Regions from separate parts of the Sphingomonas sp. 22176 genome, predicted to be linked through region 3. Evidence: riboswitches for the same ligand, from Rfam matches in the RefSeq annotation. Region 3 holds a riboswitch; each other region holds the start of a gene.
What was found. A riboswitch is a leader RNA that binds a small molecule or an ion and turns the genes downstream of it on or off. The one in region 3 is predicted to bind cobalamin.
Positions count from the first base shown of each region.

Region 1: another riboswitch for cobalamin. It lies ahead of cobW (cobalamin biosynthesis protein CobW); the one in region 3 lies ahead of ACTJKY_RS18745 (TonB-dependent receptor).
Region 2: another riboswitch for cobalamin. It lies ahead of cobT (nicotinate-nucleotide--dimethylbenzimidazole phosphoribosyltransferase); the one in region 3 lies ahead of ACTJKY_RS18745 (TonB-dependent receptor).

Region 1 is NZ_JBQEPL010000003.1:458,030-468,148, forward strand. Features, by position in the region: gene ACTJKY_RS14090 (precorrin-8X methylmutase) at 1-260, opposite strand, end outside; gene ACTJKY_RS14095 (cobalamin biosynthesis protein CobG) at 260-1,384, opposite strand; gene cobN (cobaltochelatase subunit CobN) at 1,381-4,659, opposite strand; gene cobW (cobalamin biosynthesis protein CobW) at 4,672-5,709, opposite strand; cobalamin riboswitch at 5,895-6,113, opposite strand; gene ACTJKY_RS14110 (HoxN/HupN/NixA family nickel/cobalt transporter) at 6,139-7,146, opposite strand; cobalamin riboswitch at 7,335-7,552, opposite strand; gene ACTJKY_RS14115 (DUF5690 family protein) at 7,542-8,855, opposite strand; gene ACTJKY_RS14120 (acid phosphatase) at 8,930-9,688, opposite strand; gene ACTJKY_RS14125 (putative bifunctional diguanylate cyclase/phosphodiesterase) at 9,864-10,119, shown strand, end outside.
Region 2 is NZ_JBQEPL010000004.1:211,708-221,826, forward strand. Features, by position in the region: gene ACTJKY_RS15580 (SulP family inorganic anion transporter) at 1-1,131, opposite strand, end outside; gene ACTJKY_RS15585 (carbonic anhydrase) at 1,128-1,823, opposite strand; gene ACTJKY_RS15590 (ATP-binding protein) at 1,925-3,250, opposite strand; gene ACTJKY_RS15595 (response regulator transcription factor) at 3,247-3,957, opposite strand; gene ACTJKY_RS15600 (hypothetical protein) at 4,191-4,562, shown strand; cobalamin riboswitch at 4,619-4,817, shown strand; gene cobT (nicotinate-nucleotide--dimethylbenzimidazole phosphoribosyltransferase) at 4,971-5,987, shown strand; gene ACTJKY_RS15610 (histidine phosphatase family protein) at 5,984-6,550, shown strand; gene ACTJKY_RS15615 (adenosylcobinamide-GDP ribazoletransferase) at 6,547-7,269, shown strand; gene ACTJKY_RS15620 (aminotransferase class I/II-fold pyridoxal phosphate-dependent enzyme) at 7,266-8,243, shown strand; gene cbiB (adenosylcobinamide-phosphate synthase CbiB) at 8,236-9,168, shown strand; gene ACTJKY_RS15630 (cobyric acid synthase) at 9,156-10,119, shown strand, end outside.
Region 3 is NZ_JBQEPL010000007.1:163,270-173,388, forward strand. Features, by position in the region: gene ACTJKY_RS18705 (hypothetical protein) at 87-1,388, shown strand; gene ACTJKY_RS18710 (hypothetical protein) at 1,385-1,621, shown strand; gene ACTJKY_RS18715 (hypothetical protein) at 1,725-2,636, shown strand; gene ACTJKY_RS18720 (hypothetical protein) at 2,682-3,143, shown strand; gene ACTJKY_RS18725 (hypothetical protein) at 3,323-3,847, shown strand; gene ACTJKY_RS18730 (DUF3768 domain-containing protein) at 3,844-4,203, shown strand; gene ACTJKY_RS18735 (DUF6894 family protein) at 4,181-4,456, opposite strand; gene ACTJKY_RS18740 (response regulator) at 4,786-5,187, shown strand; gene ACTJKY_RS18745 (TonB-dependent receptor) at 5,381-7,405, opposite strand; cobalamin riboswitch at 7,577-7,795, opposite strand; gene ACTJKY_RS18750 (methionine synthase) at 7,963-9,012, opposite strand; gene ACTJKY_RS18755 (DUF1852 domain-containing protein) at 9,018-10,001, opposite strand.

The sequences.
Region 1 (10,119 bases), on a different contig from region 3:
CCGCGCGTGATTCCTTCGGACACCATCCGCGCATCGCACAGGATCGGCGCGCCTGCCGCCAGCGCCGCCCGCGCCGCTTGGGCGAAGCCGGGCGAAAAGCGGAGGTGCGGCGCCAGCCCGACCATGCCGGCGGCGTGGATCATCCGCACCGCGACCGGCTCCTCCTCGGGCGAGAAGCGGGCGAGATCGGCTTCGGCGCGGATGGTCGCGAACGACTGGCGGTAGATGGCGGCGCCATCGGTTTCGTAGCAATGCGGCATCAATCGGTTCCGAAAAGAGCAAGCAGCGTGTCGGGGGTGAGGCCCCTGTGGCTGGGTGGCGCCCCGGCGCGGGCATCGAAGGCGAGGTCGTACCGGCCGTCGCGCCCTGTCACGACCACCTCGGCGGCCTGCGCCCGCGCGCAGCCCTTCGCGCAGCCCGAAACGTGGAGCCGTCCGGGGACCAGCGGCGCGAGCGCGCGCGCCAGCGTCCGGGTCTCGACACTGGCCTGCGGACAGGCCGGCGCGCCGACACAGGCATCGGCACGCAGCAGCGGATCGGCGGGATCGCCAATCAGGCCGGTTGCCTGCAGCCCGACACCTTCGGCCAGGATGGTGCGCCAGGGCGTTATCCGGATGCCGGTGACTGCCCCGACCGCCGCACCCGCCAGCGCCGCGGCGTCCAGTTGCCCGAACGGCACTGCCAGCGCGGTACCCAGCGGGTGCCGGCCCGGCGCGATCGGTCCGACCGGCGCGGCGGGGGCAATGTGCTCGGCTGCCCAGCTCGGTAGCGGTGCGGCGTGGCGCACCATGCGACCCGATGCGGCACCGCCGGTCTCGACAAACCAATGCGCCAGCCGAACGAGCGCGGCGGCTTCATCGCCTACGGCCACGAACGCGCCGTTCGTGCGTCCGTCTGCGCGAAGGATCAGGCCCCCCGCGCCGTCGCGCTCGATGCGGAAATCGCCCGGGGCATCGGAGAGCAGCGGCCGAGGGCCCGCGTCGACCACGAATCCCATCTTGCCCGGCAAGACCGGCACTGCATCGAGTGCAGCGAGAAGATCGACCGCAATGCGATGCGTGTCGTCGCCCGCCTGCCAATCGGGTGCGACCAGCACGTTGCGGCGCTTCTCCGCTTCAGGATCGGCATCGACAAGGTCCAGCGCGATCAGTCGCTCGACCAGCGTCCGCCATCCCGCTTCGGTGACTCCGCGTATCTGCAGGTTGCCGCGGCTGGTCAGGTCGATCAGGCCGTTGCCATGCGCCAGCGCCACTTCGCACAGGCCCAGCAGCTGCGCCCGCGTCAGCCGCGCGAGCCGCGGCTTCACGCGCACCAGCAGACCGTCCCCCGCCGCCATGGGCCGCCAGGCATCGGGACACCAGCCGCGGACCTGGGAGCCACTCATGCCGCCCCTCCAAGGTCCGACAGGATCGAGTTGCGGCGGGTCTGCCACAGCCCGGCAGCGTGCAGCGCCGCGAACCGCGCCTCCATCGCCGCCAGTGCCGCCGGGTTCTCGCGGGCCAGGAAGTCGCGCAACTCGGCGTCGCCGAGCGTGGCGTCATGATACAGGTCGAAGAGCTGCGGCGGCACCGCGCCGGCCAGATGCGCGAAGGCGCCGAGATGGTCGAGCGTCGCCGCGATCTCGGCCGCGCCGCGGAAGCCGTGGCGGCACATGCCGGCGATCCAGCCAGGGTTTGCCGCGCGCGATCGGACGATGCGGGCGATCTCCTCGGTAAGCGGCCGCGCGACCGGTCGTTCGGGATCGCGCGCGTCGAGATGGTAGAGCGCAGCCGACCCCCCGCTGAGCGCCTTGGCCGCGGCGAACCCGGCTTCGTGTGCGGCATAATCGGCTGCGAGCAGCAGATCAGTCTCGGTCAGATCCTGCAAGTGCACGAACGCGTCCGCGGCGGCGACTCTCGCGCGTAGCCCCGCGGGATCGGCCAACGCCTCTTTCCCATCGAACGTGTGGTCGGATGCGGCAAGCCATGCCTCGCCCGCCGTGCGCCGCGCGTCCTCCGTATAGGTCTCCGCCGCATCGCCCATGCCCAGCCCATAGCTGCCCGGACGCGGACCATAGACGCGCGCGCCGGCATCCTTGCCGGCGAACGGGTTCCATTCGGGCGGCTCGTCGCGTGCCGCCAGCGCGCGGACCGCCTGGCCGAACAGCTGCGGCAGCGCGGGAAAGGCGTCGCGGAACAGGCCGGAGACGCGCAGGGTCACGTCGATCCGCGGCCGATCGAGCAGCGCGAGCGGCAGGATCTCGACGCCCGTCACCCGTTCCGACGCCGTGTCCCACACCGGCGCAGCGCCGAGTAGATGCAGCGCCATCGCGAATTCTTCGCCGGCGGTGCGCATCGTCGCCGAGCCCCATAGGTCGACTACGAGGCCCTTAGGATAGTCGCCATGATCCTGGAGGTGGCGGCGGATCAGCTCGTCGGCGAGAACGATGCCCTGCGCATGCGCGGCGCGGCTGGGCACGGCGCGCGGGTCGATCGTGTAGAGATTGCGCCCGGTCGGCAGCACGTCGGTGCGGCCGCGGAAGGGCGAGCCCGACGGACCCGCTGCCACTCGCTGGCCGGCCAGGCCCGCAAGCAGTCCTGCGCGCTCCTCGGACCCACACGTCCCGCGGCCGAACACATGCAATCCGTCGCCGAACTGGCCTTCCTTCACGTCGCAGACGAACCGGTCGATGCGGGTAATCGCCTCGGCACTGCTAGCGGCGCCGTCGAGCCCCAGTTCCGCTTCGAGCCCCACGGCGCGGGCTTCGTCGCGGATCGCGGTCTGGAGGCGATCACGCCGTGCGGGGTCGAGGCCGACGGCGTTCGAAAATTCGTCCAGCAGCGCCTCGATGCGGCCGAGACCGGCGCCCGTCCCCGCCGTCTTCAATGCGGGCGGCAAATGGCCGATGGTGACGGCGCCGGTGCGCCGCTTGGCCTGCGCCGCTTCGCCGGGATCGTTGACGATGAAGGGGTAGAGGATCGGCATCCCGCCGGTGAGCGCCTCGGGCCAGCAGGCGTCGGATAGCGCCACCGCCTTGCCGGGCAGCCATTCCAGCGTGCCATGCGCGCCGATATGAACAAGGGCGTCGATGCCCTGCGCCTTCAGCCACAGGTAGAAGGCGACATAGCCATGCCGCGGCACCCGGCCGACATCGTGATAGCTATCCTCGCGCGTCGCCGGATCGCCGCGTTCGGGCTGGAGCGCGATCAGCAGCCTGCCGGCGCGGGTCGCCGGGAAGTGGAGCGCACCGTCGCTCGCAGCAGGATCGGCCTCGGGTTCGCCCCAAGCGTCGTGGAGAGCGATGCGCAACGCTTCCGGCAGCCGGGCGAGCGCCTGCGCATAGTCCGCGATCGGCCAGTGCAGCGTCTCCGCCTGCAGGCGGCCCGCGAGCCCCTCGATCGTCTCCCCCAGATCGGCGGCGATGGCTTCGGCAGAGGCCAGCGCGTCGAGGCCCACGGCATGGGCGAGCTGATAGGTCTTGCCCGGATAGGTGGAGAGCAGCAGCGCGATGCTACGGTCGGCGGCGGGCCCGGCGGCGAGCGCGATCCAGCCCGCGACGCGGTCGACGATCGCCGTCACGCGGTCGGGATCGGCGCGGTGGACGGTTCGGGCGAAGCCGAGTTCTGGGTCGCGCGCCTCGGCCTTCTTGAAGCTGACCACCCCGGCAAAGATGCGCCCGTCGACTTCCGGCAGCACGACGTGCATCGCCAGATCGGCCGGGGACAGGCCGCGATCGGCCCCCGCCCACACTGCACGCGAGGCGGTGGCGAGCGCGAGCTGGAACACCGGCACGCCGGCGGCATCGAGCGGCGAGCGGCCGTGCTCGTCCCGGGCGGAGAATGCGGTGGCGTTGACGATCGCGGCTGGCGCGAGATCGCGCACCCAAGTCTCGACGAACGCGCGCGCCTCAGGCGCCTTGAGCGAGGGGACGAAGATCGAGAGCGTGCCGAAACCCTTGGCCGCAAACGCCGCGTGCAGCGCCTCGAACGGATCGACGTCGCAAGCCGCGAGATAGGAACGGTAGAAGACGATCAGCACCAGCGGCTTGTCCGCCCGTCGCCACGGACATGTTTCGGGGACGGGCGGCGCGCTCTCGCGGGCCTGGCGGTCGGCGGGGCGGAAGGCGCCGAGCTCAGGATGCCAGAAGCCGAAAGCCGGCAACGGGGTGTAGGGCGCGCGCGCGGCCGATTGCAGCCCCGCCGCCTCGGCCAGCACCACCAGCGCCGCCCCTGCCGCGTCGGCGCCGCCCGCGTCGCATAGCCGCGCAAGCTCGCGCAGCACTGCCATCGGCACCGTCGATGCGGCATCCAGCCGTTCGTCCGGCCGCCCGTCGGCCGGTAGCACCGCAAGCGCGATGCCCCGCTCCCGCGCCAGCGCCTCCACCTGCTGGAGGCCATAGCTCCAATAGGGCATGCCGCCGATCAGCCGGATCAGGATCGCCTTGGCACCCGTCAGCGTCCGCTCGACATAGGTATCGACCGAGAGCGGGTGCATCAGCGCCGCGAGGTTCGCCAGCCGCAGCGACGGCAGCGCGCCCTCGCCCGCACGCCATGCCGCCGCGAATGCGCCGAGGTCGCTGTCGGAAAAGGACAGCACCACCAGGTCCGCGGGCGCCTGCCCGAGGTCCTGGGGCGAGGCGTTCTCCTCCAGCCCGTGCGTTTCGCGGAACAGGACGTGCATCGCCCCTCTGCCTCAGCCGGCCAGTACCGCGCGGAACGCTGCCGGGTCGATATGGTCGTGCTCGGCGATGGCAACGAGGGCCGTGCCGCGCGGCTCGCCCTGACGCCAGAGACGGTCATATTGATGGCGCACGCGGCTGCCGACGGCCTGAACCAGCAGCCGCATCGGCTTGCCGGTCACCGCCGCATAGCCCTTCACCCGCAGCACCTTGTGCTCGCGTGCCAGCCGTTCGATGCGCGCGACCAGCTCCGCCGGATCGGCGATCTCGCCGAAGGTGACGACGGTGCTGTCGAAATCCTCATGCTCGTGGTCGTCGGTGCCGTCATGGTGCGAGGGGCGTGCGGCGAGGTCGTCCTCGGCCGCGGCACCCAGGCCCAGGATAACACGCGGATCGATCGCGCCCTCGCGGATCTCGACCACCGGCACCGACCGAGGCGCCTCCGCCGCGATCACCGCACGGGCGGCTGCGACGCCCTCCGGGCCGGCCAGATCGACCTTGGTCAGCAGCACCATGTCGGCGCAGGCGAGCTGGTCCTCGAACACTTCGGCAAGCGGCGTCTCATGGTCGATGCCCGGGTCGGCGGCGCGCTGCGCTTCCAGCGCCACCAGGTCGGGCGCGAACCGACCCTCGGCGACCGCCTCGGCATCGGCGAGTGCCAGCACCCCGTCCACCGTGATGCGGCTGCGGATCGCCGGCCAGTCGAACGCCTTGAGCAGCGGCTTGGGCAGCGCGAGGCCGGAGGTTTCGATCAGGATGTGGTCGGGGCGCGGCTCAAGCGCGAGCAGGCGCTCGACCGTGGGGATGAAATCGTCGGCGACGGTGCAGCAGATGCAGCCATTGGCCAGCTCGACGATATTCTCCGCCGGGCAGTCGGGGATCGCGCAGGATTTGAGGATCTCGCCGTCGACGCCGAGCGTGCCGAATTCGTTGACGACCACCGCCAGCCGACGCCCCTCGGCGTTCTGGATCAGATGGCGGATCAGCGTCGTCTTGCCGGCGCCGAGAAAGCCGGTGACGATGGTAACGGGGACCTTGGCCAGGTCGGTCATGCATGTCTTCCCCCGCGCCGAGCGAACACGCGGAGGGACTTGCCGGAACCAACGTCCAGCCGGCGCGCGACGACGGGCGGGCGCGACGATCGCCCGGCACCACGCGACCGTGCAGCCCCAGCCGCACAGCTTCGTCGCTCGAACGGAAGCAAGACCGTGCCGCGGCCATCCCCTGGACCAAGGCAAGAGCGACCGTTGCGCCGGCAGGTCTCCTGGCTTGCGGGTCACGGCACGCTGCACGCCTTCCCAGGCCTTAACGGCCCAGTGGCTGCCTCTCCCTGGAGGCCAGTGCATCGCGCTATCCGCTCACAGTTGCAGGGACAGCCGCGGATTTGGGGAAAGCTCCCCGCACCGCATTCCCGATTAAGCCCCATGTCCGGGGCACCGGCGCGATCTTTGCGAAGGCTGCAAAGCCTTCGACCAAGGGCTCTAGACGCGCACCTCGATCTCGTCCAGCCTCTGCCAGCGATAGATGGCGAAGCTGATCAGCCAGCAGCCGACGAACAGGCCGATGATCGCAAAGCCAAGGCCGTTGAAATGCGCGCCGAGATCGGCGGCTAGGCCGAAGGCGCCGCCGGTCCAGCCCATCTTGTCGCCGATCAGCGCCAGCGTCTCGATGCCCCCGATCACGATCGCGACCAGCGCCGAGATCAGCGTGATGGTGACGTTGTAGTAGAGCTTGCGGATCGGCTTGACGAACGCCCATTGATAGGCGCCGAGCATCACCACCCCATCCAGCGTGTCGACCAGCGCCATCCCCGCCGCGAACAGCGCCGGCAGCACCAGCAGCGTGCCGAGCGACACGCCATGCGCCGCCTGCCCCGCCGACATGCCGAGGATCGCCACCTCGGTCGCGGTGTCGAACCCCAGCCCGAACAGGAAGCCGAGCGGCGCCATGTGCCAGCTGTGGCGCACCAGCCGGAACATCGGCCCGAACAGCTTGGACAGCGGCCCGCGCGACGCGAGCAGCAGGTTGAGATCGTCCTCGACATAGGCGCCGCCCGCGCGAACATGGGCAAAGGTCTTCCACACCGCGCGCAGGATGATCAGGTTCATGCCGGCAATCGCGAACAGGAACAGCGCCGAGACGGCGGTGGCGATCACCCCGCCCAGCTCCTTGAATGCTCCCATCCCCGCCAGAGCGCCGGTGGCTAGCGCGATCCCGGCCGAGGCGATGGCGATGATCCCCGAATGGCCGATCGCGAACCACAGGCCGGTGGCGATCGGGCGCTGACCGTCGTTCATCAGCTTACGGGTGACGTTGTCGATCGCTGCAATGTGGTCTGCGTCGACCGCGTGGCGCAGCCCCAGGCCCCAGGCGAGCAATGCGGTGCCGAGCATCAACGGCTGGGCATGGAACAGGGCGAAGGCCCAACCCCAGGCGGCGAGATTGGCCGCGATCAGCCCTGCGAACAGCAGGGCCACGCGCGTACGCAAGGCGAGAACGGACAAGATGCGGCACTCCGGCGGCGTCGTGCGACTTGGCCGGGGCCACCGCGAGCGGCCGGCTGCGCACCTCGGCCGGACGCCTCCGCGACCGAGCCACGCAACCGCGAACGGCCCCAGCCGCTCGTGCGTCGCTCAGACGGAGTACACCGTGCCGCGGCCATCCCCTGGGCCAAGGCAAGAGCGACCGGACGCCGGCAGGTCTCCTGGCTCGCGGGTCACGGCACGCTGCACGCCTTCCCAGGCCGTGCTGGCCCAGTGGCTGCCCCTCAGGTTGAGGCCAGTGCATCGCGCTATCCGCTCACAGTTGCAGGGACAGCCGCGGATTTGGGAGCAAGCCCCCGCACCGCATTCCCGATTAAGCCCCTTTCGAGGCACCGGCGTGATCAGACGCTCGTCGTACGGGAAGCCGCGACGTGGAGCAACCGCCCCTCCGCGCCCGCCCGCAGGAAATGCAGTGCGGAGACGAGGGTCAACCCACCAACCGCAAGCGAGGCAGCATAGCAGCAGGTGATGAAGAAGGGCAGCCAGCGCACTTCCGGGGCGCCGAGGGCATGGACGAGCAGCAGCGCCACGCTGCCGACATAGCCCGAGGCATCGGCGATATAGATCAGGAACCCGGCATTGGCGGCCGTGCCGATCGTGGCGATCATGCGATCGAACAGCATCGCGTTGAACGGCGTGTAGGCGAGGTACAGGCCTGCCCCCGCCACCGTCATCCATGGCAGCGGCGCGAGCAGTCCCGCCTGAAAGGCGAGCGTCGACCCACCCAGGCACAGAGCCCCGAGCAGGATCAGCCCGTGCATCGCCAGTAGTGCGCGCAGATTGTCGCGGATCAGCATCAGCAGCGCGAGCGCGGCCAGCGTGAGCAGCGCGATCGGCAGCTCGCTCGCCGAGAATATTGCCGCCTCGCCGCCATAGCCGAGCGCGGTCCACAGCTCGCGCGCGAAATTGTCGCGCACGTCGCGCAAGGACGTGAGCAGCACATAGCCGATCGCCAGCATCACCAGCGTCGCACCGTGTGCGCGCAGGAAAGCGGCGCGATCGGCGGCCTGCATCGGCACACGGGCGGTGCGCTCGGCCTCGTCGCAGGCGTCCGGCGGCGGCATGCGCTCCAGTTGCCACAGCGCGACCAGCAGCACTGGCACGAAAACCAGGCCGGTCGCTGCCGGCATCCACTGCTCCGCGACACCGGCCGCCATCAGCAGCACCGCCACCGACTTGACCACGCCCGAGGACAGGATGAAGCTTGCGCACAGCATCGCACCGAGCAGCTCGGAGACGCGGCGCCCCTCGACATAGCTGAACACCAGCCCCCAGATCAGCCCCAGCGGCAGGCCGTTGAAGAACAGGCAGGCGACGTTCCACGGCGCCGGGATCAGGGCGAACAGCACCAGCGCGACCCACGACGCGCCGATCAGCCCGAGGATCATTCGCGCCCGTCCCTGCCGCCCGGCTTCGGAGATGACGCCGACGCCGATCAGCTTGGACAGCGCATAGCCGATCACCTGCGCGATCAGCAGCGCCGTCTTGTAGTCGATGGCGAAGTGCCAGCCCGCCACATCGGCATAGGTCGCCACCGCGAACGGCTTGCGGAAGGCATACATCGCGAAATAGGCGCTGAACGCCGCGAGCCCGCCCAGGAAGAGCGTAAACCCCGACGCGGTCCGCGCGGCTCCGCGCGCGGCATCACCGTGCATTGCGATTCCCCATGAAGCGTCGCGCTTGTGGCGAGCCAGCGCGACAGCTTCATGACAGCGAAGTCATGCCCGCATCACCAGGGGCGGACGCGCAGCGCCTCGGCTTCCGCGGCACAGCTTTGCGCATCGGGTCGCGGTGCCGTCGACCGCAGCCGCGCCACTTCCTGCCGCGCAGCCACCAGATCGCGCTGATAGGCGGGCGAGGTCTGGAGCACCGCGAGCACCGAGGCACCGGCCATGTAGCCCGCCTCCACGGCGCTCTTGCTGTGCGAGCCGCAGATCGCGCGACTTTCGCCATATGCCCGTCCACGCGCTAGGAGCGCGCTGGCCTTGTCGGGTATCGCCTGGGCGAGGATCTGTGCCTCCAGCCAGCCATTGGCGGTGTGGCCCGACGGATAGTCGCCGTTGCTCGCCAGATGCGCGGTCTTCGCTTCGCAGATCGGCCCGTCCTCGCGCAGATAGAGGCGCGGCACCTGATAGGCGGCCTTAACCTTGCCGACGACGGGACCGGTGCCCGCTCGCGCGAGCAGCCGCGCCAGCGTGGGGGCGCGCCTGGCATCGAGCACCATGCCCATCGCGCAGGCGTTGCGGCGTAGCGGATCGTTGGTGACGTCGTCGGTGGCGATCCGCCAGCGCGCGCTCCCCTCCAGCTTCCGGGTCGCACGGAACACCGCCATGTCGAGCGCAGCGCTGGGGCTGTCGAGCGCGGGCGGCGGCGGCACAATGGCCATGCCGTCGGGATACTGACCCGCGGCAAGATAGGGAGCGGTGTCGCTTGTCTGGAGCGCCGCGATCAGCAGCGGAAGCGCCGCGAAAAAGCCGCCGCGGATCACGCCGGAAGACCCGATCGGCCGCCGGGGCTCAAGGTTAAAGCGTGGAGCTGGGCGCGCATGCCGCGCCCCCTACTCCGCCGTGCGCCATTCTTCTACGTAGTTTTACAGGCGTCTGCATTATGCCGCAGGCAAGGCTAGTCCGGGCAAGGTGCAGCAACTTGCACATGGGGCCGACGTGGACATCTCGCTTCAGAATAACATCTTGGAGCTTGTCGCCAAAGGCGCCGATCTTGCCTCGGCCACCGATCGACTATGCCGCGAGGTGGAAGTGCGCCTGCCCGATGTTCGCGCCATGGTGCTTCGGGTCGACCTTGCCGGGCGGCTTCATCCGGTTGCCGGTCCGAGCCTGCCGGAAAGCTATCTTGAGGCAATCGACGGCATGATGATCGGGCCCAAAATCGGATCGTGCGGTTCGGCGGCCTATCTCGGCG
Region 2 (10,119 bases), on a different contig from region 3:
CGGCAGCACGCCGTAATGCGCGAGCAGGTGGCGGACATGCTTGAGGTTGACCAGCTTGGCACCCGTCACAACCAGCACCGCACCCAGCGCCGCCATCGGGATCTCGCGCAGCAGCCAGGGCAGCAGCGCGACGAACCCGAGAATCCAGGCGCCGTGCAGGATCGCCGACAGTCGCGTCTGCGCACCGGCCTGGACGTTGGCCGAGCTGCGGACGATCACGCCCGTCATCGGCAGCGCGCCGGCGACGCCGCACAGCAGGTTGCCGATGCCCTGCGCGCGCAGTTCCTTGTTGTAGTTGGTACGCACACCGTCGTGCATGCGGTCGACCGCAGCGGCCGAGAGCAGCGTCTCGGCGCTGGCGATGAAGGCGAGCGCGATCGCGGCGGTGATCACACTCGGGTCCATCCACTTGGCGAAGAAGCCGTTCTCCGGCAGCGCGATCGCCGAGACGATGTTCGAGGGCACGCTGACGCGCGTCACGTCGAAGCCGAAGCTGAACGCCACCAGGGTCGCGGCGACCACGCCGACCAGCGCACCGGGAACGAGCTTGACCGCGGCGGGCTTGAACTTGTCCCAGCCGAGCATCGTCACGATCGTCAGCAGGCCCAGCCCCAGCGCCATTTCCGCGGCGGCGAGATCGGTCGAAAGGCCGAGCAGGCGCCCCGGCATGGCCGCGACGTTGGCAAGGCCGCTCGACAGCGGCTTGGCGTCGAACAGCACGTGATACTGGCCGACGACGATCAGGATGCCGATGCCGGCCAGCATGCCGTGCACCACGGCCGGCGAGATTGCGCGGAACCAGCCGCCGACGCGCAGCACGCCCGCGACCACCTGGATGGCGCCGGCGAGGATCAGGATCGGCCCGAGCGCGGACAGGCCCTGCTCGCGCACCAGCTCGAACACGATAACGGCAAGGCCCGCCGCCGGTCCGCTCACCTGGAGCGGCGAACCGGCGAGGAAGCCGACGACCAGGCCACCGATGATGCCGGTGACCAGGCCTTTTTCAGGTGGGACGCCCGAGGCGATGGCGATGCCCATGCAGAGCGGCATCGCCACGAGGAACACGACGATGGACGCCGTGAAGTCGCGCACGAAGCTCCTGGGCTTCGGTGCTTCCGCGACCGTGCTCATTCAGCGGCCTCCGCATAGGCGATGTCACGCGCCAGCCGCTGGCCGGCCGGCAGCGCCACCGGCATCGGGCGATCCTCACGGATCGGCACGAAGCGGCCGCCTTCGCCGTCGAGCCCGAGCACCATGCCGGCGCTGATATCGACGAACCAGCCGTGCAGCGCGATCTCGCCGCGCGCGATACCGGCCGCGACCGACGGGTGCGTGCGCAGATGGGCGAGCTGGACCACGACATTCTCCAGCGCGGCGGTGCGGACCGCATCGGCGCCTTTCAGATTGTCATAGCCGCCGTCGACGACACACTTGGCGGCATGGCTGTGGCGCAGCCATGCGGTGACGTTCGGCATGCCTTCCAGCATTTCGGGGTTCATCAGGGCCTTCATCGCGCCGCAGTCCGAATGGCCGCAGACGATGATGTCGCGCACGCCGAGCGCCGCGACCGCATATTCCACGGTCGAGGACACGCCGCCATTCTGGGTGGCGAAGGGCGGCACGATGTTGCCGGCGTTGCGGCATACGAACAGGTCGCCCGGGTTCGCTTGGATGATCTGCTCCGGCACGACACGCGAGTCGGCGCAGGAGATCATCAGCGCCTTCGGGCTCTGCCCGTGGGTGGCGAGCTTGGAATAGAGGGCGTGCTGGTTCGGGAAGACCTGCTTCTCGAAATCGACGACGCGTCCGATCACTTCGTTCACGGCTTGCTCCTGTAACAGACCCGCGGCGCGGGCATCTCTTCAAGAATGCAAGCTACTGGCCGCCATTTGCTGCATCGCGGCGCGTTCGTAAGAAAACGTTGCTAAGCCGTTGGACCTCCGCGCGGCAGGAGGATTTCGGCGCAAAGCCCTCCGCCTTCGCGATTGGCGAGGCGGAAGCTGCCGCCCTCTGCCTCCGCCGCGCGCGCGACGATCGACAGGCCGAGTCCAAAGCCGACGGTGTCGCGGGACCGCGCCGCATCGAGCCGAACGAAAGGCTGCATCACGCGCTGGAGATCCTCCTCGGGGATGCCGGGGCCCTTGTCCTCCACGCGGATCGCCACCGCGCCCTCGGCCGGTACCAGGCGGATGCAGCACTGGCCGGCATAATGGACCGCATTGTCGACGAGGTTGTTGAGCGCGCGCTTCAGCATCAGCGGGCGCACGACATGCTCGAAATGGTCCGGCCCGTCATAGTCGACGTCGCGGCCGTGATCGGCATTGTCGTCGGCGATCGTCGCGCACAGTACCGCAAGGTCGACGCGCGCGGGCGTCTCCTTGTCACCTTCGCCGCCGAGGAACGCGAGCAGCGACGAAATCATCGCCTCCATCTCGGTAATGTCGGTCTCGACCGCCGCGTGCACGTCCCGATCGGCGATCGCATCGGCGCGCAGCCGCAGCCGGGCCAGAGGCGTGCGCATGTCATGACCGACGGCGGCGAGCGCCTGGGTGCGATCGGCGATCAGCCGCTGGATACGCTCCTGCATCCGGTTGAACGCGCTGATTACGCGGCGCAGTTCCTTGGGCCCCGCCTCCTCGACTTCGAGGACGGTGCCGGTGCCGAAGCGATCGGCCGCCATCGCCAGCCGCCGCATCGGCAGCAGCATCCGCCTTAGCAGGATGCCGCTGATCAGGATCAGCGCCAGCGCCGGTGCCAGCGCCAGCAATATGCGCGACAGGCCAAGGTCGGCGGCATGGACGTGCTCACGTGTGCGGAAATACATCCAGCTGCCGTCGGGCATCGGCACCGCACCGACGATCAGCGCCTTGCTGCCCTGCGAGGTGAGCCGCAGCCGCAGGCCGTCGGAGGCGAGCGTCGGCTCCCACAGCACCACCTGCTCGTAAAGTCGGTCGAGATCGGGCTGTTCACGCAGTCCGTTGGGCAGCTGCGGCATCCAGCGCACTTCGTAGCGCGAGGTGGTGAATTCGAGCGCCAGCTTCTCCCGCCGCACGGGGGGCTGCTCGGCCAGCAGCTTGCGCGCGATTACCAGATGCTCGGCGAGCCGCCGCGCTTCGTCGTCCCGCACCGCGAACTGGCTGGCGCGCTCGTAGAGCATGGTCGATACGGCGAATTCGATCAGGATGGTCAGCAGCAGGATCGCGAAGACCTGCCCGATCAGCCCGGAGGGACGCTTGAGAAACGCCCTCAACTGCGCGTCACGGGTACGTTGAGCGTATAGCCGATGCCGCGCACCGTCACGATCGGTGCCTGGTGGCCGGCATCGGAAAGCTTGCGCCGCAGCCGGCTGACCAGCACGTCGATGCTGCGATCCGAGCTGTCCCCAAGCCGCGTGCGCGACAATTCGATCAGCCTTTCGCGCGAGATCACGCGGCCCGAATGGTCGCACAGGGTGACCAGCAAGTCGAACTCGGCACCGGTCAGGTCGACCACCGCACCAGTCGGCGAGAGCAGCTCGCGCCGCGGCAGATTGACCGTCCAGCCGTCGAACTGGATCTCGCCCTTGGGCCGCTCTGCGGTGTCGCGCTCGCCCGCGCCCCGACGGAGCACCGCACGCACCCGCGCGACCAGCTCACGCGTGCCGAACGGCTTGGGCAGATAGTCATCGGCGCCGAGTTCGAGCCCGACGACGCGATCGGTCTCGCTGCCCTTGGCCGAGATGAAGATGATCGGCACCGAGCTCTTCTGGCGGATGGCACGGCACAGATCGATGCCGCTGGTGCCGGGCAACATCACGTCGAGCAGCACCAGATCCACCGGCCCCTGCTCCAGCGCCAGCCACATCTCCGGCGCGGAGGAGGCGGGCCGTACCGTATAACCGTTTTCCTGGAGCGCGCGGGCGGTCAGCGTGCGCAGCTGGGGATCGTCCTCGACCAGCACGATCGTGGGAAGGCTCAGTGGGGGTTCACCTGCATACATCGCGCAGAAACCTAGGGACGGCGACCCGGAGGGTCAACGGCGCCCCGCCGCATCGCAGCGTGACGGGAGTCACGGGCGGCGCGTTTCGACAGCGATACAAGGTCCCGTATCGTGGGGAAATTATCATGCAGATGCCGCGCCTCCATCGTTCCGTCCTACCCGGTCGCACCCGAGCGAATCGCGGCACCCTGGCAGTCCTCCAGCTCGACACCATGAGCCAAGACCTGTCCCCGGCACCGGATGATTCGGCGTTCGGGCCGCGCCACCTTCTCGCCGCGCTCGACGGCCTTTCGGCGGCCGTGATCGAGGCGACCGGAAGCTGGGCCTTCCTCACCGCCGAGCGGATCCAGCTGATCGACGCCGCGCACAAGCTGGCCTGGCTGCTGGTTCGCGTGAACCGCAGCGAAGCCGTGATCGCCCGCGCGCCCGATCTCGCCGGCACCACCCGCGCGGTCGTCGCCGCCACCTATCGGCTGCGCGCCGTGCAGGAACTGGGCGAAGGCGCCGACGCGATCCAGCCGCTGTTCGACCTGATCGTGCGCATCGACCAGCTGCTGCCGCGCACCGCCCAGCTCTACCAATAAGCGTCCGCGGCGCTGGCATCTCGCCGATTGCGCGGCTAGAGGGTCCACGAAGGTTCTACCTTCGAACCCATGCCGGTGCCCGCTTGCGGGCGAGAAGGGAATGCGGTGCGGGCGCCTCGGCGCCCAAGGCCGCAGCTGCCCCTGCAACTGTATGCGGCGAGCGGGCGGGCAATGGCCATTGGGAGTGATCCCGAGAAGGCGCCCGAACCGCGGTGACCCGCAAGCCAGGAGACCTGCCGGCACGGGGTCGCTCACGCCTGGTCCAGGGTGCGGCCGCGGCGCGGAATCCTCCGTTCGAGCGACGAGAATAAGCCGGCGCACGTTCGTGCGGCCGGTCGATTGTCATTGCTGGAACGGGACGACCAACGTGCACATCCTTTCTTCCCTCCGCAGCGGCGCAGGCGCGGCATGATCGATCTTTCGAGCGTCGCCGCCTTTGACCGCGCGCTTGTCTCGCTACCCGATGCGGACGCGCTCGTCGCAGATGCCGCGCTGGAACGCCAGCAGCAGCTCACCAAGCCGCCGGGCTCGCTGGGGCGGTTGGAGGACCTCGCCATCTTCCTCGCCGGCTGGCAGGGCCGCGAACGCCCGTCGATGGACGCCGCGCGCGCGGTGATCTTCGCCGGCAACCACGGGGTCGCCGCGCAGGGCGTCAGCGCCTTCCCCGCAGAAGTGACCGCGCAGATGGTCGCCAATTTCGCGGCGGGCGGAGCGGCGATCAACGCGCTGACCGGCGCAATCGGGATGCGGCTGGACGTGGTCGCGCTCGAGCTCGACCGCCCCACCCGCGACTTCACCACCGGCCCGGCGATGGACGAGGCCGAGTGCCTGTCCGCGCTCCAGCAAGGTGCCGCGGTGGTGACGCCCGACACCGATCTGCTGCTGCTGGGCGAGATGGGCATCGCCAACTCGACCGCGGCGGCAGCTTTGTGCCTGCGCAGCTTCGGGGGCACGCCGGCCGACTGGACCGGTCCCGGCACCGGGCTCGACGCGCACGGCGTCGGCCGCAAGGGTGCGGTGATCGCCCGGGCGATCGAGGTCCATGCCGAGGCGCCGCACACTCCGTTCGAGACGCTGCGGCGGCTGGGCGGGCGCGAGTTGGCGGCGATCGCGGGGGCGGCACTCGCCGCGCGCCATGCGGGCGTACCGGTGCTGCTCGACGGCTTCATCTGCTGCGCGTCGCTCGCGCCTTTGGCCGCCGCGGCGCCCGCCATTCTCGACCATTGCATCGCCGGCCATTGCTCGGCCGAGCCGGGCCATGCGCGGCTGCTCGCGCGGCTGGGGCTGGAGCCGCTGCTGCGGCTCGACATGCGGCTGGGCGAAGGCAGCGGTGCGGCGGTCGCGGCGGCGGTGCTGCGCTCGGCACTGGCGGCGCATAACAGCATGGCGACCTTCGCCGAAGCGGGCGTTGCCGACGGCGCATGAGCGGTATCTTGCTCCACCTGCTCCGCCACGGCATCACCGATGCCGAGGGCCGGCTGATCGGCCGCACCGACGCGCAGCCGCTCGCCGCGGGGGTGCAGGCGTGCGTGTCGCGTGCCGCGGGGCTGGCGGTAGCAGCGGTGGTGCACTCGGATCGCACCCGTAGTTCGGTGCCCGCCCGACAGATTGCCGCCGTGATGTCCCTCGAAGCCTGCGAAGACGCCCGCTGGCGCGAACTCGATTTCGGCGCGTGGGAAGGACTTTCCTTCGATACGATCGACGCCGAGGCGCTCGCCGCGTTCCAGTCCGACCCAGCCCATCATGCACCCCCAGACGGCGAAGCCTGGTCGGCGCTCGTCGCGCGCGTCAGCGATGCGCTTGGCACGATCAATCGCCCGACCCTGGTCGTCACCCATGGCGGCGCGATGCGCGCGGCGCTCGCCACCCTGTGCGCCCTCGACTTTCCCCAACTCTGGAACATCGCTTTGCCCCATGCCGCGCTGCTGAGCCTGCGCGTCTGGCCCGGCACCCCGCGCGTCGGCCAGATCATCGGACTTGTGACATGAAAGAATTCGTTCTCGCCCTCCAGTTCCTGACGCGCCTGCCGCTGCCTGCCATCAGGGCCGACGGCGCTACCTTCGTCCGCTCGATGCGCTGGTTCCCCGCAGCCGGGCTAGTCGTCGGGCTGGTGCTGCTGATCGGCCTGTGGCTGGGCAATTTGCTCGATCCCTGGACGGGCGCATTGTTCGGGCTGGCGGCGTGGGTCGGCGTCAGCGGCGCGCTGCACCTCGATGGGCTTGCGGACCTCGCCGATGCGAGCGGCGCGCTGCACAAGGGGCGCGAGCGGTTGCGCGAGGTGCTGGCCGACCCGCATGTCGGCAGCTTCGGCGTGGTCGCGATCGGGCTGCAACTGGTCGCCAAGCTGGTGCTGCTCCACGCACTGCTGGCGAGCGCCGGCTGGTGGACCATCCTGTTCGTGCCCGCCGCCGCCCGCTTTGGCCCGCTGGTGTGGACCCGCTGGCTGCCGCCGCTGCACGACGGGCTGGCCAGCCGCTTCCGCAGCGCCGTGCGCCCGGCAGACCTGATCGTATGGCTGGTGCTGCTGGCCTTCGCCGCCGCGCTCGCCGCGCCCGCCCTGCTTGCAGCACCGGTGCTGATCGCCGCTTGGGGCTGGCGGGTGCAGCGCCTCCTCGGCGGCATCTCGGGCGACGGACATGGCGCGGGCATCGAGCTGGTCGAGACCGGCCTGCTGTTGGCACTGGTGATCGCGCCGCATCTGGGATGAGCGACCCGCTGCTCCACCATGGCGGCAACCTCGCGGCCGCCCGCGCGCGGTACGGCGACGGGCCGTGGCTCGATCTTTCCACCGGGATCAACCCGATGCCGTGGCCGGTGCCTGCCGATCTGGATATCGACCTGGGCCCTTTGCCGGATCCGTCGCTGCTGGCCGATCTCGAGGCTGCGGCAGCAGCCCATTTCGGTGTTGCGCCCGAACATGTCTGCGGGCTTCCCGGGAGCGAAATGGGGCTGCGGCTGCTGGGCCCGCTGCTGGGCGGGCGCGCCTGCCATCATGTGCCGGGCTACCGCACGCATGGTGCAGCGTTCCCCGATAGCGTGCCGCTCGCCGCCGACACGCCGGTGCCCGGCGACGCGGCGCTGCTCCTCGCCAACCCGAACAACCCCTGCGGCACGCTGCGCGACCGAGCGCCCCTGGAGGGGATGCTGGAAGAGCGCACCGCCGCAGGTGGCTGGCTGGTCGTCGACGAAGCCTTTGCCGATGCGCACCCCGAGGCAAGCATCGCACCGCTCGTCGACGACACGCGCAGGCTGATCGTCTTCCGCTCGTTCGGCAAATTCTTCGGGCTGGCCGGGCTGCGGCTCGGCTTCGTCCTGGCGCCCCGCCCCATCCTCGCCCGCTACCGCGCACTGCTCGGCGACTGGCCGATCGACGCCTCGGCCTTGGCGATCGGCACCCGCGCCTATCGCGACCTGGCGTGGATCGACGCGGCGCGGACCTCGCTTGCAGACCGAGCGGCGGCCTTCGACCGCCTGCTCGATGCGCATGGCTTGCGCCCGGAGGGGAAGTCGCCGCTGTTCCGACTGGTGTCTCACCCCAACGCCGCGGCACTCTTCGAGCAATTGGCCCGAGCACACATCCTCGTTCGGCCGTTCGACTATGCGCCGCACTGGCTGCGCTTCGGCGTGCCGTCCGACGCGGCGTCGCTGTACCGTGTCGACCGGGCGCTCCGCCATGGCTGAGCCGGTCGCGCTCACTGCGCTGGCGCTGGAAGCGGCGGTCGGCTGGCCGGCTTGGCTCTACGCGCGGATCGGCCACCCGGTCGGCGGCTTCGCGCGGCTGATCGCTGCCTGTGAGCACCGCTGGAACCGGCCCGAGGCCCCCGAACGGCGCCGCCGCCTGCTCGGTATCGCGACGGTATTCCTTCTCCTCCTGGTCGCGATCGTTGCCGGCCTCGCAATAGAATCCGTGGCGGCGCATTCCTCCTTCGGCTGGCTGGTACTCGTCGTCGCGGCCTTTCCGGGCCTCGCCCAGCACAGCCTCTATGTCCACGTTCGGCCGGTAGCTGCAGCGCTCGCCCGCGGCGACTTAACCGCAGCCCGCATCGCGGTCGGCTACATCGTCGGGCGCGACACCGCGCGGCTCGATGCTCCCGGTGTCGCGCGTGCCGCGATCGAAAGCCTTGCCGAAAGCTTCTGCGACGGCATCGTCGCGCCGCTCTTTTGGCTGCTTGTCGCTGGCGTGCCGGGCTTGTGGGCGTACAAGGCCATCAACACCGCCGACAGCCTGATTGGTCACCGCGAGCCGCGCTGGCGTGCTTTCGGCTGGGCGGCAGCGCGTACCGACGATCTGCTCAACCTAGTGCCTGCGCGGCTATCGGGCGCAATCCTCTGCATCGCAGGCGGACGCGGCTGGCTGACCTTGTGGCGCGATGCCCGCAAGCATGCCTCGCCCAATGCCGGCTGGCCCGAAGCGGCGATGGCCGGTGCGCTCGACCTGCGGCTGGCGGGACCGATCGCCTATGACGGCGTGGTGGCCGACAAGCCGTGGATCGGAGACGGCCGCACCGAGGCGACCGCGCATGACATCCGCCGCGCGCTCGCCCTCTATATCCGCGCCTGCGGGCTGCTATGGATCGTCGCCGGAGGGATCGCATGGCTGCGCTGATGCTGCAGGGTACTGGGTCGGACGTCGGCAAATCGGTGCTGGTCGCCGGCCTGTGCCGCGCGCTGAGCAACCGCGGCCTCCGCGTCCGCCCGTTCAAGCCGCAGAACATGTCGAACAACGCCGCGGTGACCGAGGATGGCGGCGAGATCGGCCGCGCCCAGGCGCTGCAGGCACTCGCCTGCCGGGTGGCGCCGCATACCGACATGAACCCGGTGCTGCTCAAGCCCCAGGCCGATCGCACCTCGCAGCTGGTCGTGCACGGCAAAGTGCGCGGCACGCTCCACGCGGGCAATTACCGCGAGGCGCGCAAGGCGCTGCTCGGCGAGGTGCTGACCAGCTATCGCAGCCTCGCCGCCGCATGCGACCTGGTGCTGGTGGAAGGCGCGGGCTCGCCCGCCGAGATCAACCTGCGCGCCGGCGACATCGCCAATATGGGCTTCGCCCGCGCCGCGAACGTGCCCGTGATCCTGGTTGGCGACATCGATCGCGGCGGGGTGATCGCGGCGGTGGTCGGCACCCGCGCGGTGCTCGATCCCGAGGATGCCGCGATGATCCGTGGCTTTATGATCAACAAGTTCCGCGGCGATCCTGCGCTTTTCTCTGATGGCTATGCGCAGATCGAACAACGCTCCGGCTGGCGCGGCTACGGCCTGATCCCGTGGCTGCGCGACGCGTCGCGGCTGCCGAGCGAGGACGCGGTGGTGCTCGAGGGCGGCGCGAAGGCCGAGGGCGGATGCATGGTGATCGCCTGCCCGATGCTGCCCCGCATCGCCAATTTCGACGATCTCGATCCGCTCAAGCTCGAACCCGGCATAACGCTGGCGATGATCCCGCCGGGCAAGCCGCTGCCGGGCGACGCGGCACTGGTGATCCTGCCCGGCTCCAAGGCGACGATCGCCGATCTCGCGGCGCTGCGCGAACAAGGCTGGGACATCGACCTGATGGCGCACC
Region 3 (10,119 bases):
CACGCTCGATGACGCCCTCGCGGCGTGCTGGGAGCATCTCGTAAGCCTTGGCCAGGCCTAGCCATTCAACAGATGGGATCAGGTCGATGGAACAGTTCGATCCTACCTCTGCATCAGCTTGGACCGCGCGCGGCCGCAGCGCTGGTGACGCCGAAGCCTTGGCTTCGATCTGGCGCGACTACCCGGATTTGCCACCGACGGCGCCGAGCGAAGAGCGCTTGATGCGCTGCCGCGCCCGCATTGCAGCGATGCGGCCAATGCATGAGGCAGCCCAGGCAGAGCAGGAACGCGCGCGCCGCGCGCGAAACTTCGCGTTCGTCGAGGGGAAAGCTGCAGACGGCACGATCGACGATCGTGATCTCGCAATCCTGCGCGCCCGCGACGCGCACGGTTTCGATTGGAATGAGGCAGTCCGATACGCCGAGGGATGGTATGCCGCACGCGCGGGATGGTCGTACCGCGAGCGCATGCCCCATCTCCGCGAGGAGCCCACCGAGCGAGCCGCATACGACGTCGGCTTTCGAGACGGGGGTGGCGACCGCACCGACCTCTTCGACGCGGCGCGCCGCGCTTTCATTGCTGCCGCACCGTCCAATATCGTGGACAGCAAGGCGCCTGCAACGAGACCAGGGCGCTTGCCGAGCACCTGGCCGAAGCCCAGCGACGCGCCCAGGCCAGTGCGGTGGTCACGGCGCTTGGCTATCCTTGCGCCTGAGGATCTGATCGCCCGCGAGCAGGGAGGCTCCGGGTTGGGCATCGACGTCCTGAAGCACGAAGATCAGGGCCTGACCGTGATCGTCTTTCGACAAGGACAATGGGAAACACCCTCCGGGGTGCAACTCGCTGCTGAAGATCTGCAGGCGCTGCTCCGAGCTAAGGAACTGGAGGACATCCTCACTACGATACAGGGCGACGAGCTTGAACGCCTCGACGCGGCCACGATGCTCCTCCCGATCGTCGGAACATGCGAGCGAGCGCAGAACTCCTTGCTTCAGCGACGAGCGCATGTGCGCACCTGGCTCTCCCGAGGGGTAGCGAATGGGCAGAACGCCGGCGCGGGCCACATCCGATGGGGCAAGGCCGCGAAAGGCCTCAGAGCCTCTCTCGGAGAGTTCACGGCCATCGACCGTGGCAGCATCAGTCGGGGATCCCACGCGGTGGCTGTGCTCCTTGAGGATGGATCTCCCGCAAACGGGTTCGTCGATGCACTTGGCGCGCCGCTTGATCCTATCATCTGCTTTTCCAACAGAGCACAGCTGAGGTGCGAAATGGAAAAAGCGTTGCGCGCGTTCGGCGGTGGAACTCGGCTGAGCATAGGAATGATGAAACCTGCGGTTGCCACCTATTCCGGAAACGGTAAGGTGACAAGGATAGGAGGATCGACATGAATATTCTGCACATGCTGCATATGGTCCTTATGGTGATAACGATACCAGTTATGTTCTCCTTGCTGATGGCGACGAAGCGATTTTGGCCGCCTCTTCTGTTCGGCATGGGTGCAGTATTGGTCGTGGCGGCAGCCGAAGGGCAGCTGCGAGCCGCGAGCTTAACTGTAGCCGCGACCCTAATCGTGATGGCTATTGCGCTGGGTTGGCATCGGCGAGCCCTCAGAGCCGCTTGATAGACGGCTTGAGCGCTCTGATTGGGCGCGGCAATCCTCGCGGTTGAGAGAGGAGGGGGAGAAGTTGGAGCAGGCATGTTGCCATGCAAGCTGGAGCTTCCCCATGATCTCAAACTGTCGCCCTACCGTGCTGGCCTATGGCGTCGGCGTGGACAGCACCGCAATGCTGGTCGAGCTCGTCTCGCGCGGCGAAAAGCCCGACTTGGTGCTGACCGCCGACACGCGCGTAGAGAAGCCGCTGACCTACGCCTATCTCGACATGATCAGGCCCTGGATGGCCGCCCATGGCATCCACTTCGAGCTGGTCACCTATCAGACCAAGCGGTTCAAGCATTGGCCACCCTATCAAGGCCTGGCTGAAATGGCGCTGACGAACGGCACGCTGCCGAGCAAGAGCCTCGGAGGCTCCAGCTGCAGCTTGAAGTACAAGAAGGCGCCACAGGACACCTATCTGCGCACATGGCAGCCGGCGATCGCCGCGTGGGCGAGGGGCGAGAAGGTCGTGCGCCTGATCGGTCTCGATGCCGGAAAGCAGGACAGCCGCCGCCACGCACACGCGGCAACGATCGAGGATCCGCTGTACGAGTACCAGTATCCCCTCCGCCTGTGGGGCTGGGACCGGAACCGCTGCATCGAGCGCATCCGCGAGGCGGGCTTGCCCGTCCCGCCAAAGTCGTCCTGCTTTTTCTGCATCGGCATGACCCCGGAGGAGGTGCGCGAGCTGCCACGCTGGTGCCTGCGGACGATCGTCCTGGTGGAAGCACGCGCCGCCCCGCGTCTCCATACGGCAGAAGGGCTCTGGCGCCGCGGCACCAAGATGCGTCCCGGGTCGATGACGGCCTTCATCCGGCATGAGCTGCTGCTGCCGGAGGCTGAGATCAATGCCATCGTCCGAGATGCTCCGACCGAGCTGGTCAAGTTCCAGGACGGTGCTGCGCGACTTCCACTGGAGCAGCGGCCCACCCTCACCGATTGGCTCTCCCGCTTCAATGCCGGCGCGAGGCGCGCCGCATGAAACCGCCAGCTCTATTCCTCAATCTCTCAACCTGCAGGTGTTTCAATGAGCCGCTATAAGCTGACTGCGCGGGAGGACCGCACCGACATCGATCACGCAGTGGTCGGTTGGGATCGGCCCCTTGAAACCTTTTTCGCGCAGGTCTTCACCAAGGCTTCGCCCGAGGAAGACGCAATCGTTTGGGTTGGGACCGACTATCGGGAGATCCGTAGTGCTGAGGCAGCGATCGCGGCTGTCGAGCAATATGCCGTCGTCCCGGATGACATCCGCTCAAGGTTGATGAGCGACTTCGCCGACAAACCCGCACGTCACCCGGATGCCCGCCTCACGCATATCAGGGTTCGCGTGCAAAAGAGCGAAGATGTTGATCCAGATTTAGTGGGCCGGCAGGGTAATCTTGTTCGTGAGCACCTGAGTGGCTACATCGTAAAACTGGATCCTAGCAGCACCGAGACAGCATCACGTAGCGAGTACTTCGCTGCGAGGTCCTTGGTCCGACTCCGCTGAAGGCATGTAGATTAGCAGGCAGACCCTCACGTGGCCCCCCGCGTGAGCAGCGGTCGCCTGCTAAAGGACCCCGCTCCGCCAACCCCCCTTTCGGTGGAGCGGGGTCCGCCTTTCGAGCCGGTGCGATGAGAGAGGAGGGGGAGGTGGAGATCGGATCTTGGTGATCCGGGAGAACTCCGATGCCTCACATCATCGATATCGGCGGTACGCCGGCAAACGAGAACTGCGCCCAGCTGGGGCAGACCGATGACTTCGAGCGGCTCAACCGCCTCGAGGTCGCCGCTTACAAGGCGGCACTGATCGGGCGCTATGGCCCGCCTCCAGCGGGTTGTGAGCTAGTCGAACTGCGCAACCCCCACGATTTCGGCCGCTACTTCACTCTCGGCATCCGTATCGCCGACGAGGACGCCGCGATCTCAGCCGCAGCAGACTATATCGAGCAGGTCGAGAACGGGCTCGGGAGCTGGCTCGAGGCCGGCTTTCGAGCGCCCGTCAGCTACGATGACGCCGGCAAGCCGACCGAAGTCCGCGACCTGGCGGACGTCATCGTATCGGCTCTTCTGATCACGCGGCCCGCACCCGATGGGGTGTTCGCTCTCCCCGAGAACGCCGCCATCCATCAGCACCTGGTCGACGCCTATCCGTCCGCGGCGGCGATAGCCGCGGCGCGGCTGACGGCCGTCTGCGCGGGAGCGGCGGAATGAGCGCGGAGACGGTATCCCGGACGGAGCGCATTGCGCAGCTGAATGATCTCTGCCGCCGTGGCGTGTACCCTAACGGGCGCCACCAAATGACGCGGACCCTTCGCGCTACGCTCGAAGAGCCTGGTGCGGTGCCTGGACTGCTCGCGACCTCTCGCCTCATGAAGGCGATCCGCGAATACGAGTTCACCGGCGACGATGGTCCGGAGCGCGACTTTGGAGCCTTCGATTTTGACGGACACCGGGTCTGCTTCAAGATCGATTATTACGAGCCCTCAATGGTGTATGGCTCGGAGGATCCGAGCGACCCATCGGTCACGGTGCGCGTCATGACAATCATGCTGACGAGCGACTATTAACGCGCTGCCAGCCCTCGGTGATGAGGATGACGCATTCGGCGAAGGCTATGGTCTCAATCACCACGCCATCGACGCCGAGGACATCGATCTTCCCGTTCATGTCGACGCAGCCTCGTACAAGGTCCTCCGCGAGGATCGAGCGAACCGAGTGGATCGCCGCGCGGCGAGCTGCCTCGCGATCGGAGCACATCGTGCCCTCTGGATCGAGAAGCGGCCCGTTTTGGTCGTGCACGTTGAAGAAGTAGCGCTGCATCGAAGCGGTCCGGTCGCCCCGCCTAAGCACCAGAAGAGCCCGCCAACGCTCGGGGGAGGGGCGGGCTCTTCCTTGTGTCGCTCGGGGGGAGAGGATGCCCCGGCGCCATCGCGACCCGGCATGTCTTGTGGACTGGTCCCGGTGAACAAGTTCTGCCTCAATCAGGGTAGCCTCGCAATTAGGTACATAGACTGTATCTTGGATAGATCAGCCACCACGTGCGTTCGTACGCCTAACATCCCGGCCAGTTGTGGTTAACGTGTGTCAAGCAACGCAGGTTGGGCAAAGAGCGTATTTTCGACGCACTTGCACGCGCCTAGGGAGAGGTAATGGGACAGCGATTTTCTTCGACGGTGCTGATTGTCGACGACGAGGAGTATATTCGTACCCTTGCATGCGCTGTGCTGAAGGACGAGGGCTTCGAGGTTCTGGAGGCTTCCGGGACAGCAGAGGCGCTGGAGCTAGCGGCGAGGCACAACATCGATGTGCTTTTAACCGATCTGCACATGCCAGGCTCGTTGGACGGTCTGCAGCTCGCGGCCGAAATCCGCGCAACGGACCCCTTGATCCGCGTGATCGTCTCCTCCGGAGACGATCCATCGGTGCTCAAGGACGACGCCAGCGGCGCGATCTTCCTCGCGAAACCATACCGACCACATCAGCTAATGGGCGCGGTCCGGATGCACAGCATCGGTTTGAGCTTTCCATTCGAAGTGCGAAAACGGCTGTAGCAGCAGGGGCTGCGTGGAGCCATCCTCCTAGCGCAGCGCTGCCCCTGCTGGTGCCCTGGAGTCGGGGCTCCTGTCCTCGGACCCGCTGCGCATGCAGCGGGCCCGGTCACACCGTCTCAGCTATTCAGCTCGTGCTATCGGGTAACGCGTCGACGGTGACCCCGCTGCACAAGCGGAGGGGAATACCAAACGCTTAGAAGGAGACGCGACCACCGATCCGAAGCGTCCGCGGTTCCACGACCCGGCTCAGTCGCCCTTCGACCGGGCCGTCGCGATCCACCGAGGGGATGTAGGACTCGTAAAAATAGGCGATGTCCTTGTCGCGGCTGTCGAGCAGGTTCAGCACCTCGCCATAGATCTCCAGCCGCCCGATCTTCCGCGCGGCGCGGAGGTTGACCACCGTGCTGCCCTTGTCCCGCGCGCCGTTGTCCTCGATCAGCGGGTAGGGCCCGAGGTGACGGACGCGGAGGCTGGCTTCCCACGGCGCCAGCACTATGGCTACCCCTGCAGATGCCGCGTTCTCGAACGCGTTGGGGATGCGGTCGCCATTGTCGTAGCGCGAGCGGCTCGCCGTATAGTTGCCGTCGATCGCCAGCCATGGGACAGGCCGCCAGAAGGCGACCAGTTCATAGCCGTGTCGGCGACTCGCACCGGTCGGCTCCACCGCGTTGGAATCGCCGACGAAGCGGAGTTCGCTACCGACCTCCAGCCACCAATAGGTGCCGGTCAGCGTCAGCCCGCCACGCTGCCAGCGCGCGCCCAGTTCTTTGCCGGTCCCGCGTACCAGCACCGGCACCGGCGTCTCGACATTCACCGCGCCGCGCACGTCGTTGGAATGGAAGCCGCGGCCCCAGTTGGCGTAGAGTTCGATCTGCGGGGTGAGGGCATAGGCGACCGATGCCTTGGGCGAGACGATGCTGTCGCTGCCGGCACCTTCACCGAGCGCCGCCGCCGCGGCGTCCCGCGCGCGCACGGCATAACGATAGGCATCGCCGCGAAGCCCGCCGATGACGCGAAGACCCGCAAGCGGTGTCCAGATCGCCTCACCGTAGAGCGCGGCCGAGGCTTCCTCGACATGGTAGCGCCCTAGCGAGAACAGCGGTGTGCGCTGGGCGGTTCGGGCCACACCGACATTGCCGATATGGTCGTAGCGCCCCTCGCTGCCGATCGACAGCGCCAGCGCGGGCGCTACCTGCCAGCGCTTCTCGGCGCGTCCGCCGACGATCCAGCGCTTGTCGAACTGGCGGATCTGGGCGCTGGTCCCGTCGGGATCGGTATAGGTCGGGTTGGAGTACATCGACCAGTCGTAGAACTGGCCATAGAGGTTCGCGTCCCAGCTCTGCTGATGCACGGCGACGTTGCCGACCAGCCGCGTGGTGCGGCCCCGCGCGCTGGGGTCGGGCGAGCAGAACACGTCGGGGCAGGCCGCGGTGCCGATGCTCCGCTCGGGGATCTGCTCGGTCGGGCGCCAGGTGGCGTGATAGGCGTGCAGCGTGACGTCGATCGTGCCAGCGCCGAGCGGGGCGGCATATTTGGCGAAGCCGGAAGCGTGGCGCAGATGCTCGGGCTCCTGCCACGGGCCGTCATAGGCGCGCAGCTGGCCGACCAGCGTCAGTGTGCCCGGGCCGACGCCGTTCGCCGTGCCGCCGGCCGCGATCCGGCGATAGCCATAGGAGCCGCCCTCGACCGAAAGCCAGGGGCGCGCGAAGCCGCCGATGGTCGACATGTAGGCGGCACCGGCGAGCGCGAAGTCGCCGCCGTCGGCGCGGTACGGGCCTTTGCGGAAGTCCTCGCGACCGACGACCTCCGGGATCAGCCCGTTGAGGTCGAGATAGCCCTGGCCGTGGCCGTGGGTGCGCAGGTTCATCTGCACGCCGTCGACATAGGTGGTGAAGTCGGTACCGTGGTCAAGGTTGAAGCCGCGCAGGAAATACTGGTTGGCCTTGCCGCTGCCGGAATGCTGGGCGGCGATCATGCCGGGCACGGCCTCCAGCAGCTCGGCGACCCGCAGCAGGGGGCGCACGAGCAGGTCGGCCCCGGTGATCGAGCCTTCGCTCGCCGCCTGCGCTACGCCGATCTTGCTCTCGCCGCGGCCGAACACGACGATGTCGTCGCTTTCCTTGGCGGGAGCGGGCGGCGGTGTCTCGGACTGCGCATGGGCTGCGGTCGCGCCGCACGCGGACAGCGCGGCAAGGCCGGTCAACAGGATGGTTTTCAATCGTCTTCTCCGGGCGTCGTGCGACTGCCGGCGGAGGCCTGCCGTTCACGAACGGTCGGCACGTCCCGAGCGCGGACGCCGGGAGCGCCACAAGACGAACCGATGCGGCCTCCACCGCTCGTTCGTCGCTCAGACGGAGAACCGTGCCACGGCCATCCCCTGGGCCAGGGCAAGAGCGACCTCTCGCTGGCAGGTCTCCTGGCTCACGGGTCGTCGCTCGATGCGCACCTTCCCAGGTCGGGTGACCCAGTGGCTGCTTCCATCGAAGGAAGCGCGTGCATCTCGCTCGCCGCTTACAGTTGCAGGGACAGCCTCGGCTTCGGGGCGCAAGCGCCCACACCGTGTTCCCTTTTAAGCTCCTCTCGGAGCACCAGCGCGATCATGGTTCGGCTGAAGCGGACTTCAGCCGAATGGAGGCGGCGGTAGCGGCAAGAGATCGCGACCGCAACAAATCTCCATCAGTGAGCCTTCTCGTTGCCTCTTTTGAGAAACGAGCGGTGGCGGCTACAAGGTTGTCATCCCCAGCATGGAAAATGCGGGATGCTGTCTTGCGATGATCAAGCCGCGAGTTCTTTGCGGATGATCTCCGCCCCGGCGCCAAGCGCCTTGAGCTTGCCTCGTGCGACATCGCGCGAGAGCGGTGCCATCCCGCAGTTTGTGGCTGGATAGAGCTTGTCCGCATCGACGAAGCGCAGCGCGCTTCGCAAGGTGGCAGCGACCTCTTCGGGCGTTTCGACAATATTTGTCGCAACATCGATCGCACCGACCATCACCTTCTTGCCGCGGATGAGTGCGATCAGATCCATCGGCACGCGCGAATTCTGGCACTCCAGCGAGATGATATCGATCTTCGACTTCCGGAGGTTGGGAAAGGTCGCCTCATACTGGCGCCATTCGGAACCGAGCGTCTTCTTCCATTCGGTGTTGGCCTTGATGCCATAGCCATAGCAGATGTGAACGGCGGTTTCAGCCTTCAGCCCTTCGGCCGCGCGCTCCAGCGTGGCGATGCCCCAGTCGTTGGCCTCCTCGAAGAAGACGTTGAAGGCGGGCTCGTCAAACTGGATGATGTCGACGCCGGCCGCTTCAAGCTCGCGGGCTTCCTCATTGAGGATGCGGGCGAACTCCCAGGCCAGCTTCTCGCGGCTTCGATAATGCGCATCGTAGAGCGTATCGATCATCGTCATGGGCCCCGGCAGCGTCCACTTGATCGGTTGATCGGTTTGGGCGCGCAGGAAACGGGCGTCGTCGACGAAGACGGATTTGGGGCGTGAGACGGCGCCTACGACCGACGGCACGCTGGCGTCGTAGCGGTTGCGGATCCGCACCGTCTCACGCTTCTCGAAATCGACACCGTCCAGATGTTCGATGAAGGTCGTGACGAAGTGCTGGCGGGTCTGTTCGCCGTCCCCAAGGATGTCGATGCCCGCTTGCCGCTGGTCGTCGACCGCCAGGCGTAGCGCGTCCTGCTTGCCCGCGATCAACGCCTCGCCCTCCAGCTTCCAGGGCGACCAAAGGGTTTCGGGCTCGGCGAGCCAGGATGGTTTGGGCAGGCTGCCCGCCGTCGTCGTCGGCAACAATGTCGTCATGGGGAATACCTTGATATGCATGGAAATCAGAGGCCGCAGGTCGCGGACCAGCGCTGGAGCGCGGCAATGTGCGGCTTGATGAAATGCTCTTCGGCGAATTTGCCTTGCTCGACGGCGAGGCGGGCACGCTCCTCGCGATCATAGACGATGCGGGTCAGCGAATAGTCCTGGTAGGTCAGGCTCGGTTGATAATGCTCCGCCGCTACGGAATTGGCGTTGTAGATTTCCGGACGGTAGATCTTCTGGAAGGTCTCCATCGTGGCGATCGTGCTGGCGAGTTCGAGGTTGGTGTAGTCGCTGACCAGATCGCCGATATGGTAGAAGGCGAACGGTGCAACGCTGTGCGGCGGCATGAAATACCGCACCTTCATGCCCATCTTCGCGAAATACTGATCGGTGGGCGAGAATTTGTCGTTTCGGTACTCTACCCCGAGGATCGGGTGGATGTTGGCGGTCCGGTGATAGACTTCCTTGCTCGACACGCTGAGGCAGATTACCGGCGGCTTGCGGAAATGATCGCGATAGGCGCTCGACGCCAGGAAGTGCTTGAACAGATTGCCGTGCAGATCGCCGAAATCCTCCGGCGCGCTGCGACCCCCGGCCTTGAGATGGTTGGGCAGGACGACGCTGAAGTCGTAGTCCCGCACATAGGAAGAGAAGTTGTTGCCGATCATGCCATCGGACCGCTCGCCGCTGGCCTTGTCGACCACAACGGTATGCAGGATCTCGATCAGCGGGAACGCTTCGTCGTGCGTGCCGTCCCCGAGCGTGAGCGCGGCCGACACGATCTTCAGTTCCAGCGTGTAGCGGTCGCCCTTCGGATTGTCCCAGTGCATCAGTGCGTTGAAACGGTGGTCGATCATCACCAGCGTGTTGCGCAAATTCTCCCGGCGGCGTTCCCCGCGCGCGAGATTGGCGAAGTTGGTCGTGGTGCGTGTGCTGTCGGCCGGACGATACTCCTCGTCGAAGGGCAAGCTGCTGATCGAGAATGTGAACCCGCTATTCGTCATGACTCACCTGGCGTTATGGGCAGAGGTCAGGCGAAAGCGCGCAAGGCGTGGAAAGGCCCGGAAAGGCGTGTAGCCCCGGAGCCTAGCGTCGAGCGCGATCCACCGGAGGAACCCCCGT